4 regions of the Pseudomonas sp. O230 genome follow, and region 2 is predicted to be linked to each of the others. Evidence: predicted binding sites of a transcription regulator. Region 2 holds the regulator's gene; each other region holds the start of a gene.
The links. Region 2 encodes sigma-54, which starts transcription at its own class of promoters, with help from an activator protein. Its sites were predicted from a motif close to ANTGGCATNNANNTTGCTNT; they were not measured.
Positions count from the first base shown of each region.

Region 1: the regulator sigma-54 is predicted to act here: its motif matches at 1,306-1,325, upstream of glnA (glutamate--ammonia ligase).
Region 3: the regulator sigma-54 is predicted to act here: its motif matches at 1,698-1,717, upstream of flgB (flagellar basal body rod protein FlgB).
Region 4: the regulator sigma-54 is predicted to act here: its motif matches at 1,706-1,725, upstream of ACI77H_RS06255 (flagellar basal body rod protein FlgF).

Region 1 is NZ_JBJGXN010000008.1:202,192-205,386, forward strand. It holds gene thiI (tRNA uracil 4-sulfurtransferase ThiI) at 1-1,091, opposite strand, end outside; gene glnA (glutamate--ammonia ligase) at 1,422-2,828, shown strand; gene ACI77H_RS18825 (cupin domain-containing protein) at 3,009-3,195, shown strand, end outside.
Region 2 is NZ_JBJGXN010000012.1:50,909-54,103, reverse strand. It holds gene lptA (lipopolysaccharide transport periplasmic protein LptA) at 1-87, shown strand, start outside; gene lptB (LPS export ABC transporter ATP-binding protein) at 87-812, shown strand; gene ACI77H_RS25260 (RNA polymerase factor sigma-54) at 997-2,490, shown strand; gene hpf (ribosome hibernation-promoting factor, HPF/YfiA family) at 2,565-2,873, shown strand; gene ptsN (PTS IIA-like nitrogen regulatory protein PtsN) at 2,886-3,195, shown strand, end outside.
Region 3 is NZ_JBJGXN010000006.1:426,949-430,143, forward strand. It holds gene flgE (flagellar hook protein FlgE) at 1-31, opposite strand, end outside; gene flgD (flagellar hook assembly protein FlgD) at 63-785, opposite strand; gene flgC (flagellar basal body rod protein FlgC) at 801-1,244, opposite strand; gene flgB (flagellar basal body rod protein FlgB) at 1,248-1,655, opposite strand; gene cheR (protein-glutamate O-methyltransferase CheR) at 2,016-2,843, opposite strand; gene ACI77H_RS15605 (chemotaxis protein CheV) at 2,890-3,195, opposite strand, start outside.
Region 4 is NZ_JBJGXN010000002.1:632,753-635,947, reverse strand. It holds gene ACI77H_RS06260 (sigma-54-dependent transcriptional regulator) at 1-1,443, shown strand, start outside; gene ACI77H_RS06255 (flagellar basal body rod protein FlgF) at 1,780-2,520, shown strand; gene flgG (flagellar basal-body rod protein FlgG) at 2,566-3,195, shown strand, end outside.

The sequences.
Region 1 (3,195 bases), on a different contig from region 2:
TGCTCCACGCGCGGACGCTTGGCGTGGGTCTTTGGGTTCACCGAGATGACCCCGCAGTATTCCGGCATGTGCTTGGCGAAGTCGGCAGTGCCGATTTCGTTGGCCAGGTCGATGATGTCCTGCTTGTGACTGGCGATCAGCGGACGCAAGACCAGCTTGTCGGTCACGCAGTCGATCACGGACAGGTTCGGCAAGGTCTGGCTCGACACCTGGGAAATCGCTTCACCGGTGACCAGCGCTTCGATGTCCAGCCGATCGGCAATACGGGAAGCAGCGCGCAACATCATACGCTTCAAAACTACGCCCATATGACTGTTATCGACTTTCCCGAGAATTTCTCCCAGTACTTCCTCGAACGGCACACTGACAAATAACACGCGTTGGGAGCTGCCGTACTTCTTCCAGATGAAGTGCGCGACTTCCATGACGCCCAGTTCATGGGCCCGTCCGCCCAGATTGAAGAAGCAGAAATGGCTCATCAGGCCACGGCGCATGATCTGGTAGGCCGCAACGGTGGAATCGAAGCCGCCAGACATCAGCACAAGCGTCTGTTCCAGGGCTCCCAGCGGATATCCGCCGATGCTGTTGTGCTGGCTGTGGATCACGAACAACCGTTTGTCGCGAATTTCGATGCGAACTTCGATTTGCGGCTCTTTCAGGGAAATACCCGCGGCGCCGCACTGACGACGCAGTTGGCTGCCGACGTATTTCTCGACGTCCATCGAACTGAATTCATGCTTGCCGGCGCGTTTGCAGCGCACCGAAAAAATCTTCCCGGCCAGCGAATCACCGAAATGCAGCTTGCACTTGGCAACGATGTCGTCGAAATCACCCAGCGGGTATTCGTCGACCTGCAGGAAATGCGCGATGCCCGGCATGCAGCTCAGGCGCTCGGTGATCTCCTTCAGTACCTTGGGCTCGCTGACGCGGGTTTCAAGCTCGAGATTGTCCCACACACCGTTCACCACCACGGCCGGGTCCAGGTCACGGAGCACGGCGCGAATGTTTTTGGCCAACTGGCGGATGAAACGCATCCGTACCGGGCGGCTCTTGATGGTGATCTCGGGGAAGACTTTTACGATTAGTTTCATGAAAACAGCGCGCGCTGGGCCAGCCGAAAAAGGGGGGCGCGGATTATAGCGGAAATTGCTCAAGGTTTAACCAGTTAATGTGCAGAAGGTTTTGCTCGCACCAAAACAGGTCATTTATCGATTTGCGCGCCACATTGTAGGGCGGGATTTTCTCCGTTATCGGGCTTTGCACCTTTATAAGCGTGATATTGGGGCAAAAAACCCATGGTGGGGCACTGGCATGCAATTTGCTCCCTTGTGAGGCAGGTTGCCTTGGCAGAGTATTCGCGCCGGCATCACCCACATTCTAAGGGCATCCACTACTAAGCCCGAAGCCACCCGGAGGACACTATGTCGAAGTCGGTTCAACTCATCAAAGATCATGACGTCAAGTGGATTGATCTGCGCTTCACGGACACCAAAGGCACTCAGCACCACGTGACCATGCCGGCTCGCGACGCGCTGGATGACGCTTTCTTCGAAGAAGGCAAAATGTTCGACGGTTCCTCCATCGCTGGCTGGAAAGGCATCGAAGCCTCCGACATGATCCTGATGCCGGACGACAGCACTGCCGTTCTCGACCCGTTCACCGAAGAGCCGACCCTGATCCTGGTTTGCGACGTGATCGAGCCTTCGACCATGCAAGGCTACGACCGTGACCCACGTGCGATCGCCAAGCGTGCCGAGGAATACCTGAAGTCGACCGGTATCGGCGATACCGTATTCGTTGGCCCGGAGCCAGAATTCTTCATCTTCGACGAAGTGAAGTTCAAGTCCGACATCTCCGGCTCGATGTTCAAAATCTTCTCCGAACAAGGTTCGTGGATGTCCGACCAGGACGTGGAAGGCGGCAACCGTGGCCACCGTCCAGGCGTCAAAGGCGGCTACTTCCCTGTTCCGCCGTTCGACCATGACCACGAAATCCGTACCTCCATGTGCAACGCCATGGAAGAAATGGGCCTGGTCATCGAAGTTCACCACCACGAAGTGGCAACTGCCGGCCAGAACGAAATCGGTGTGAAGTTCAACACCCTGGTGGCCAAGGCTGACGAAGTTCAGACCCTGAAGTACTGCGTACACAACGTTGCTGACGCATACGGCCGCACCGCGACCTTCATGCCTAAGCCTCTGTACGGCGACAACGGCTCGGGTATGCACGTTCACCTGTCCATCGCCAAAGATGGCAAGAACACCTTCGCTGGCGAAGGCTATGCCGGCCTGTCCGACACCGCTCTGTACTTCATCGGCGGCATCATCAAGCACGGTAAGGCCCTGAACGGCTTCACCAACCCGTCGACCAACTCCTACAAGCGTCTGGTCCCAGGTTTTGAAGCACCGGTAATGCTGGCCTACTCGGCTCGCAACCGTTCCGCTTCGATCCGTATTCCTTACGTGTCCAGCCCGCGCGCTCGCCGTATCGAAGCCCGCTTCCCGGATCCAGCAGCCAACCCGTACCTGGCCTTCGCTGCCCTGGTAATGGCTGGCCTGGACGGCATCCAGAACAAGATCCACCCTGGCGACGCAGCCGACAAAAACCTGTACGACCTGCCGCCTGAAGAGGCGAAAGAGATCCCACAAGTTTGCGGCAGCCTGAAAGAGGCCCTGGAAGAGCTGGACAAAGGTCGTGCGTTCCTGACCAAAGGCGGCGTGTTCTCCGATGACTTCATCGACGCCTACATCGCTCTGAAAAGCGAAGAAGAAATCAAGGTACGTACCTTCGTACACCCACTGGAATACGAGCTGTACTACAGCTGCTGATCCAGTAGCGCCAGCACACGCGGCGTAACAAAAGAGGCCTCCTTCGGGAGGCCTTTTTTGTGGGCGATTTCTGACAAGAGACGCCTCAATCTCCTAGGGCATTCACAGCATCGTCCGGCATAAACCCTTTTGAGTTGCTCGTAGCCTGTTCCGACTTGCCCGCTCTCAAAGGATTGAACAATGAAAACCTGCCCGCTTACCCCCCTGCTTGCAGCACTTGCGGCCTTGGCCATGACTGCCTTGCAAGGCTGCGACAGCGCATCACCGACAATGAAGGTAGAACGTAAAATCCTGCTGCAGACCAGCACATCCTGGGACAGCACGCCCTACGATCGCTACCCCGACAGCGCGCCCGAGCTGTCACTGC
Region 2 (3,195 bases):
ACAGGCACCAACGTGACCGAGTCGCGTCCGCGCATCGACATGGTGATCCAGCCGAAAAAGAAAACCGAAGAGCAAAAGGCCCCTTAATGGCAACTCTGAAAGCTCAGCATCTGGCCAAGAGCTACAAGAGCCGTCAGGTCGTGCGCGACGTCAGCCTGTCCATCGACAGCGGTCAGATCGTCGGCCTGCTTGGCCCTAACGGCGCCGGTAAAACCACCTGCTTCTACATGATTGTCGGCCTGGTTCAGGCCGATCAGGGCCGCGTCCTGATCGATGATCTGGACGTCAGCCACCAGCCGATGCACGGTCGCGCGAAGGCCGGTATCGGCTATCTTCCGCAAGAAGCATCGATCTTCCGCAAACTCTCGGTCGCCGATAACATCATGGCAATCCTCGAGACCCGCAAGGAACTCGACAAGGCCGGTCGTCGAAAGGAACTGGAAAGCCTGCTGCAGGAATTTCACATCACCCACATCCGCGACAACCTCGGCATGAGCCTCTCCGGTGGCGAACGCCGTCGTGTGGAAATCGCCCGCGCACTGGCAACCAACCCGAAATTCATCCTCCTCGACGAACCGTTCGCCGGCGTGGACCCGATTTCGGTGGGCGACATCAAACAGATCATCTACCACCTCAAGGCCAAGGGCATTGGCGTGCTGATCACTGACCACAACGTCCGTGAAACCCTGGATATCTGCGAAACGGCCTACATCGTCAACGATGGCCAACTGATCGCCGAAGGTGATTCGGCTACCATCCTGGCCAACGACCTCGTGAAAGAAGTCTATCTGGGCCATGAGTTCCGCCTGTAAGCACTGAGGTGTCTGGCTGGTTGCCCGAGCGCTTGTCTCGATAAAAAATCAATACTTTTTTATTGTTACAGCGCTCTAGGCAAACGCTACGGTTTCGGGCATATAATTTGCTTATGTTTGGCGCTTCGGCGCCCTGTAGTGGATGGCGCATGTGCGCCGGCGAATAAGGTGTTTAGCCCCTGCCATGAAACCATCGCTAGTCTTGAGAATGGGCCAGCAGCTGACGATGACACCGCAGCTGCAACAGGCCATCCGCCTGCTCCAATTGTCGACCCTGGACCTGCAACAGGAAATCCAGGAGGCCCTGGAGTCCAATCCGATGCTCGAACGCCAGGAAGAAGGCGACGACTTCGATAACGCCGACCCCTTGGCCGACAAAGCCGAACAGCAACCTAACGCCGACGTCTCAGAACCCTCTTATCAGGAAACCGCCCCGACGGTGGACAACCTCGAGGAAGGTGACTGGAACGAGCGCATTCCCAACGAACTGCCCGTCGACACCGCATGGGAAGATGTCTACCAGACCAGCGCTAGCAGCCTGCCGAGCAACGATGACGACGAGTGGGATTTCACTACCCGTACATCCGCCGGTGAAAGCCTGCAAAGCCATCTGTTGTGGCAACTGAACCTGGCGCCGATGTCCGACACCGATCGCCTGATCGCCGTGACCCTGATCGATTGCATCAACAATCAGGGCTACCTGGACGAAACTCTCGAGGAAATCCTCGAAGCCTTCGATCCGGAACTCGACATCGAGCTGGACGAAATCGAAGCCGTCCTGCACCGCATCCAGCAATTTGAACCGGCCGGCATCGGCGCGCGCAACCTGGGTGAATGCCTGCTGCTGCAATTGCGCCAACTGCCTGCCAAGACACCTTGGCTGGCCGAGGCCAAGCGCCTGGTCACCGATTACATTGACCTGCTCGGCAGCCGCGACTACAGCCAGTTGATGCGCCGCATGAAGCTCAAGGAAGACGAACTGCGCCAGGTGATCGAGCTGGTTCAGAGCCTCAACCCGCGCCCTGGCTCGCAGATCGAGTCCAGTGAAGCCGAGTACGTCGTACCCGACGTGATCGTGCGCAAAGACAATGAGCGCTGGCTGGTCGAGCTGAATCAGGAGTCGGTGCCACGGCTGCGGGTCAACGCCCAATACGCCGGTTTCGTGCGCCGCGCCGACACCAGCGCCGACAACACCTTCATGCGCAATCAGTTGCAAGAGGCCCGCTGGTTCATCAAGAGCCTGCAAAGCCGTAACGAAACCCTGATGAAAGTTGCCACCCAGATCGTCGAGCATCAGCGCGGTTTTCTGGAATATGGCGACGAAGCGATGAAACCGCTGGTCCTGCATGACATCGCCGAAGCGGTGGGCATGCACGAATCGACGATTTCGCGGGTGACCACGCAAAAATTCATGCATACCCCTCGGGGCATATATGAGTTGAAATACTTTTTCTCTAGCCACGTCAGCACCTCCGAAGGCGGCGAATGCTCGTCCACGGCAATCCGCGCGATCATCAAAAAACTGGTTGCTGCGGAAAATCAGAAAAAGCCGTTGAGTGACAGCAAGATCGCTGGTTTACTGGAGGCACAAGGCATTCAGGTGGCTCGCCGCACCGTCGCCAAGTACCGCGAATCCCTCGGGATCGCGCCTTCGAGCGAACGCAAGCGGTTGATGTAGAGCCACGCCACAGCGTTCCAGTGGTAGATCATCTGGTCTACCGCTTTATGCACTGGCAACGAAGGAGAAGCTGTATGCAAGTCAACATCAGTGGACACCAACTGGAAGTGACCGAACCTCTTCGCACCTACATCGGCGAAAAACTCGAACGGTTAGAGAGGCATTTCGACAAGATCACCAACGTGCAGGTCACGATGACGGTCGAAAAGCTGAAGCAGAAAATCGAAGCCACGCTGCATATTCCCGGCAATGAAGTGGTCGCAAACGCGGAGCATACCGATATGTACGCGGCGATCGACGCATTGACCGACAAGCTGGATAAACAACTCAAAAAGCATAAGGAAAAGACCCAAAGCCTCCTCCAGGGCGCGACCGGTCGTTAACACTCCCAACCCATGATCCGACTTGAAAGCATCCTGACCCCCGGCCGTTCCATCGTGAACGTGCCGGGCGGCAGCAAAAAGAAAGCCCTCGAGCAAATTGCCAACCTGATCGCCCGGGAAGTGCCGGATCTGGAGATGCAAGTTGTCTTCGAGGCTTTGATTGCCCGTGAAAAACTCGGTTCGACCGGTTTTGGCAACGGCATCGCCATTCCTCACTGCCGTCTCAAAGGCTGTAACTCGCCCATCAGTGCCTTGATGCACCTGGACGCCCCCATCGATTTCGACGCCATCGACGGTGCTCCGGTTGACCTGCTGTTCGTTC
Region 3 (3,195 bases), on a different contig from region 2:
AGAGACCGCTAAGGCCGATATTGAAAGACATATTCCACTCCTTTGTGCCGTGTTAGTCGGCTCTACATACCAATGGTTTGTACTTTGGACAGGGCAATGCTGCCCAGCCCGGCAAGGTTAAGCATCAACTCACCGCCGGTCTGGCTGATGGTGACGCTGTTGACCGTTGCCGGCAGGTACGTCACCAGCGAGGTTGCCTTGCCGTCGTAAGTTGCGGTGGCGCCGAAGGTATACGTGCCCGCCTTGGCCACTTCGCCGGCATCGTTCTTGCCGTCCCAGATGAAGCTGGCGGTGCCGGCTTTCTGGCTGCCCAGGTTGATGGTACGGATGACCTTGCCGTCGGCATCGGTGATGCTGACTTTCACCGGGTCCACCGATGCAGGCACCGCGATGGTCCCGGTGAAGCTCTTGGTGGTATCGACCACGGCTTTGCTACCCGGCGCGATGACCGAACGCCCCACCAGCGACGAAGCCTGCAAGGCCTGGGACGAGTTGTAGTTGCTGGCCAGACCACTCACGGTAGTGTTGAGCGTAGTGATGCCTTCCAGGCTGCTGAATTGCGCCAGCTGGGCAACGAACGCGCCGTTGTCCTGTGGCTCCAGCGGGTTCTGGTTCTTCAGTTGTGTCACCAGCAACTGCAGGAACGCGTCCTTGCCCAGAGCCTTTTTGCCGGTGGCGCTGTTCGTGGCGGACGCCAGGCCGTCGGCACTGGTGTTGGTCTTGATCGAGGAGTTGGCCAGGATGTCTTTGAGGCTAAGGCCACTGGTGGTATCGGTAACACTCATCTGAGTCGCCCCTTATCACTGACCGAGGGTCAGGACCTTCTGCATCATTGTTTTGGCGGTGTTCATCATTTCGGCGTTGGTCTGGAACGAACGGCTCGCGGAAATCATGTCGGCCATTTCTTCCACCACGTTGACGTTCGGGTAGTAGACGTAGCCCTTGGCGTCGGCCGCCGGGTGGTTCGGCTCATAGCGCGCTTCCAGATTGCTCTGGTCTTCGACTACGCCCAACACTTGCACGCCTTGACCGGCCGCCTCCTGGTTCTGGAACAACGAATCGCTGCCGCCGCTCTGCCCGCCCTGGAACATGGTGGCGAACACCGGGTGACGCGCACGGTAGGTCTGGTCGATGCTCGACGAGACAGTCTCGGCGTTAGCGATGTTCGAGGCCACGGTGTTCAAGCGCGTGGTTTGCGCACTCATGCCGCTACCGGCAATGTTGAAAACACTGGATAGGGACATGACTTACTCTCCGCGAAGGGCTGACATCAGCCCTTTGAATTTGCTGTTGAGCAGGGTGAAGCTGGCCTGGAAGTTGATCGCGTTTTCCGCGTAGTTCGACTGTTCCAGTTGAGCGTCCACGGTGTTCTGGTCGATCGACGGTTGCATCGGCGTGCGATACAGCAGCGACTCGTCGCCATTGCCCATGCCTTCGGCTTCGATATGACGGTTGTTGGTCATGTTCAAGGCGAACGAGCCGCTCTTGGTTTTCTCGTTCTGCTCGGCGAGCACTTTCGAGAAGTCCAGATCCCGAGCCTTGTAGTTCGGGGTGTCGGCGTTGGCAATGTTGTTGGCCAGGACTTCGGCACGCTGAGCGCGGAAGCCCAGGGCTTGTTCGTGGATACCGAGCGCTTTATCGAAGCTGATGCTCATGTCGGGAAACCTTCGGGTGACCTGATTTTTCGTACGATGGACATAGCAAGCGGCGTGCCAATTCAAAAAAGCCCGTAAACCGGGGCTTTGCGGGCAGAGGCAAAGCGGCAATGCCAGAAAAGCGGCAACGGGTTTCCGCCGTCTGCCGCTTTTCTGCCGCTTTTTTCAAGGCAATACCTTTCCCTGTGGGAGCCGGGCTTGCCCGCGATGGCGGTGTGTCAGTCACCTCAACTTTGCGAGTAACACCGCAATCGCGGGCAAGCCCGCTCCCACGGCGGGTGCGGTGATTTCGAGAGATCATCACAGGCATAAAAAAACGGGAGCCCCTGAGGACTCCCGTTTTTCGATACCACCAACCCATCACTTCGCCTGGTAAATGATCCCCGGACTGCACTGGACCATCTGGTAATGATCCGGCAAACCGTTCAGCGCTTCGGAGGCGCCGAGGAACAGATAACCGCCGCGTTTCAACGTGCCATGGATGCGCAACAGGATGTCTTTCTTCACCTCGGCGGAGAAGTAGATCAGCACGTTGCGGCAAAACACGATATCGAACTTGCCGAGGCTCGCGTAGCTGTCCAGCAGGTTGAACGAGCGAAACTCCACTCGACTCTTGATCGGCGCCTTGATTGCCCAGCGCCCCGGCCCTTTCGGGTCGAAATAACGCTGAAGACGCTCGGGCGACAACCCGCGGCCGATGGCCAGGCTGTCGTACTCACCCGTCTTGCAGTTGGTCAGCATGGTACCGGACAGGTCAGTGGCAACGATCTGCACGCCCATCTTCAACTGACCCATGTTGACCCGCTCGAACTCGTCGATGGACATCGACAGCGAATACGGTTCCTGACCCGACGAGCAGGCCGCCGACCAGATTCGCAAGCGTTGCCCCGGCGCCGCCTTGATCGCTTCGGGCAGTACCTTGTTCTTCAAGACTTCAAACGGATAGGTGTCACGAAACCACAAGGTTTCGTTGGTCGTCATGGCATCGACCACCAACTCGCGCAAACCGCTGCGCGGCTGGGTCTGGATGCGCTGGACCAGCTCACCCAGGGACTTGATGCCTTGCTGTTCCATCAGTTTGTTGAGACGGCTCGAGACCAGGTACTGCTTGTTTTCACCGAGCAAAATGCCACAGGCTTTTTCCAGGAAGACCCGGAACTGTTCGAAATCCAAATTACCCGTAGACAAAGATGCCGCCTCTTAAATCGTGTTAACCGCCAGGGGCAGAAGGCCCCTAGCTGATGTCTGCTGCTTTGATCCGGTCAACTAACCGGGATGCCAGGTCATCAGGACGGAATTTGGCCAGGAAGTCATCGGCGCCAACTTTCTTGACCATCGCCTGATTGAATACACCCGACAACGAAGTATGCAGGATGATATGAAGCTTTTGCATGCGCGGGTCGTTGCGGATCTCGGCCGTCAGGGTGTACCCGTCCATCTCCGGCATTTCAATGTCGGAGATCATCATCAGGAACTCTTCTTCCGGCTTCTTGCCCTCGTCGACCAGCTTGCGCAGGTAATCCAGCGCTTGCCGCCCGTC
Region 4 (3,195 bases), on a different contig from region 2:
GCGATCTACCTGCATTGCCCAAACCTGATCAACATTCAGTTCCAGGCGCTGCGTCCGAAATTCGAGTCGATTGCCGGGGTCTTCGGCGTCAAGCGTGTAGGGCTGATGCCCAGTGAGCGTCGGCACATGGAGCTCAATGCCTTGCTCGGCGCCCTGGAGTTTCCGGTGTTGTCGATCGACATGGGCGGCTCGATTGTCGCGGCCAACCGCGCAGCGGCACAGTTGCTCGGCGTGCGTGTCGACGAGGTGCCGGGCATTCCCTTGTCGCGTTATGCCGAGGATTTCGATTTGCCGGAGCTGGTGCGCGCCAACAAATCGCGGATCAACGGGCTGCGGGTCAAGGTCAAGGGCGACGTGTTTCTCGCCGATATCGCGCCGCTGCAATCGGAGCATGACGACAGCGAAGCGATGGCCGGTGCGGTGTTGACGCTGCACCGCGCTGATCGGGTGGGGGAGCGCATCTACAACGTGCGCAAACAGGAATTGCGCGGGTTCGACAGCATCTTCCAGAGCTCGAAAGTCATGGCTGCGGTGGTGCGTGAAGCCCGGCGCATGGCGCCGCTGGATGCGCCGCTATTGATAGAAGGCGAAACCGGCACCGGCAAGGAATTGTTGGCGCGGGCCTGCCACCTGGCCAGCCCGCGGGGGCAGTCGCCGCTGATGGCGCTCAATTGCGCCGGCCTGCCAGAGTCGATGGCTGAGACCGAATTGTTTGGCTACGGCCCGGGTGCGTTTGAAGGGGCGCGGGCCGAGGGCAAGCTCGGGCTGCTGGAGCTGACGGCGGGCGGTACGCTGTTTCTCGACGGCGTGGGAGAAATGAGCCCGCGGCTACAGGTGAAACTGCTGCGCTTCCTGCAGGACGGTTGCTTTCGTCGTGTAGGCAGTGATGAAGAGGTTTATCTCGATGTGCGAGTGATCTGTGCCACGCAGGTCGACCTGTCGGAACTCTGCGCTCGTGGTGAGTTTCGCCAGGATTTGTATCACCGCTTGAATGTGCTTTCGCTGCACATTCCGCCACTGCGTGAATGCCTGGATGGTTTGACGCCGCTGGTGGAGCATTTCCTTGATCAGGCCAGTCGGCAGATTGGTTGTCCGCTACCAAAACTGGCGCCGGCGGCCATGGACCGGCTCAGTCACTACCATTGGCCGGGGAACGTCCGGCAGTTGGAAAACGTGTTGTTCCAGGCGGTTTCGTTGTGCGAGGGCGGGACGGTCAAGGCTGAACATATTCGACTGCCCGACTATGGCGTGCGTCAGCCGCTTGGCGATTTTTCACTCGAGGGCGGGCTGGATGCGATTGTCGGGCGCTTTGAAAAAGCGGTGCTGGAGCGACTGTATTCCGAGCATCCGAGCAGTCGGCAATTGGGCAAGCGGTTGGGGGTTTCGCATACGACCATTGCCAACAAATTGCGTGAGTATGAAGTCGGCAAGACTGAGTCTTAGCCAGTAACTGTGCTGCCTTCGACGGCCCCATCGCGGGCAAGCCCGCCCCCACAGGATCTTCAGTGGTCACTCAATCTGTGAGCTACCAACAACCCTGTGGGAGCGGGCTTGCCCGCGAATGCGTCAGCCCTGTCAGTGAAGAGGCCGTGCCTTGCCACATAACGGCATAACACCGCCGGTTTTTCGTCTTTGACACATTCCCTCATTCCCCTCTGAAACCCCCAAGTCCTTTGTTTGCCGGGCCTCGCGCCGCCAGAAAAAAGTTGGTCTGCAAATTGCTTATCGCTCAGCAGTACAGCGGTGGGCGGCAAACGTCCGGCATGCAGAGGAAAGAGTGTGGACAAGTACCTTTATGTGGCAATGACCGGCGCCAGCCAGAATGCACTGGCGCAGAAGGCTCATGCGAACAACCTGGCGAACATCTCCACCAACGGCTTCCAGAAAGACCTGGAACAGGCGCGTTCGATGCCGGTGTTCGGTGACAGCTTTCCGGCGCGTGCGTTTGCGATGTCCGAGCGTCCGGCCACCGACTTCTCCGCGGGCTCCCTGGTGCAAACCGGTCGCGACCTCGACGTCGCGGTGCAGGGCAACGGCTGGATCGCGGTGCAGAACCCGGATGGCGGTGAGAGCTACGTGCGCACCGGCAGCCTGAACGTTGACGCGCTGGGCGTGCTGCGGGCCGGCAACGGTATGCCGGTGATGGGCAATGGCGGGCCGATTTCCGTGCCGCCCGAGCAGCAAATCGAAGTGGGTGAAGACGGCACCGTCAGCATTCGTGCGATGGGCGAAGGCCCGCGCGTGATGGCCGAAGTCGACCGCATCAAGCTGGTCAACCCCGACTTCAAGAACATGACCAAAGGCCTGGACGGTTCGATCCACACCAAGGACGGCAAGCCGGCACAAGCCGATGCCAACGTCAAACTGGTGTCCGGGTTCCTTGAGTCGAGCAACGTCAATGCCGTGGAAGAGATGACCTCGGTACTGGCGCTGGCCAAGCAGTTCGAGCTGCACATCAAGATGATGAACACCGCCAAAGACGATGACCAGGCCATGGCTCGGGTCTTGCAGATCAGCTAATTATCAGAACGTCGCGCCGTAAAACAGGCGCACGAGGAGAATCGAATGCTTCCGGCTCTATGGGTTGCCAAAACAGGTCTGTCCGCCCAGGACACCAACCTGACGACCATTTCCAACAACCTGGCAAACGTTTCGACCACGGGTTTTAAACGTGATCGCGCCGAGTTCCAGGACCTGCTGTACCAGATCAAACGCCAGCCTGGCGCCCAGTCGACCCAGGACAGCGAACTGCCGTCGGGTCTGCAGGTGGGTACCGGTGTACGCATTGTCGGCACCCAGAAGAACTTCACCGCCGGCAGTCTGCAAACCACCGAGCAGCCGTTGGACATGGCCATTGACGGTCGCGGCTTCTTCCAGATTCTGCAGCCGGACGGCACCACATCCTACACCCGTGACGGTACGTTCCACCTCGATTCCAACGGCCAGATCGTTAACGCCAGCGGCTTCGCCCTGGAACCGGCCATTGTTATCCCGAACGACGCGCAGACCTTCACGGTCGGTCGTGACGGCACCGTGTCCATCACCATTGCCGGTAACCCGGCGTCCCAGGTGATCGGCAACCTGCAAACCGCCGACTTCATCAACCCGGCTGGCCTGCAAGCGGTGGGTAACAACCTGTTCCTGGAAACCGCCGCCAGCGGCGCGCCGCAGGTCGGTACGCCAGGCCTGGCCGGT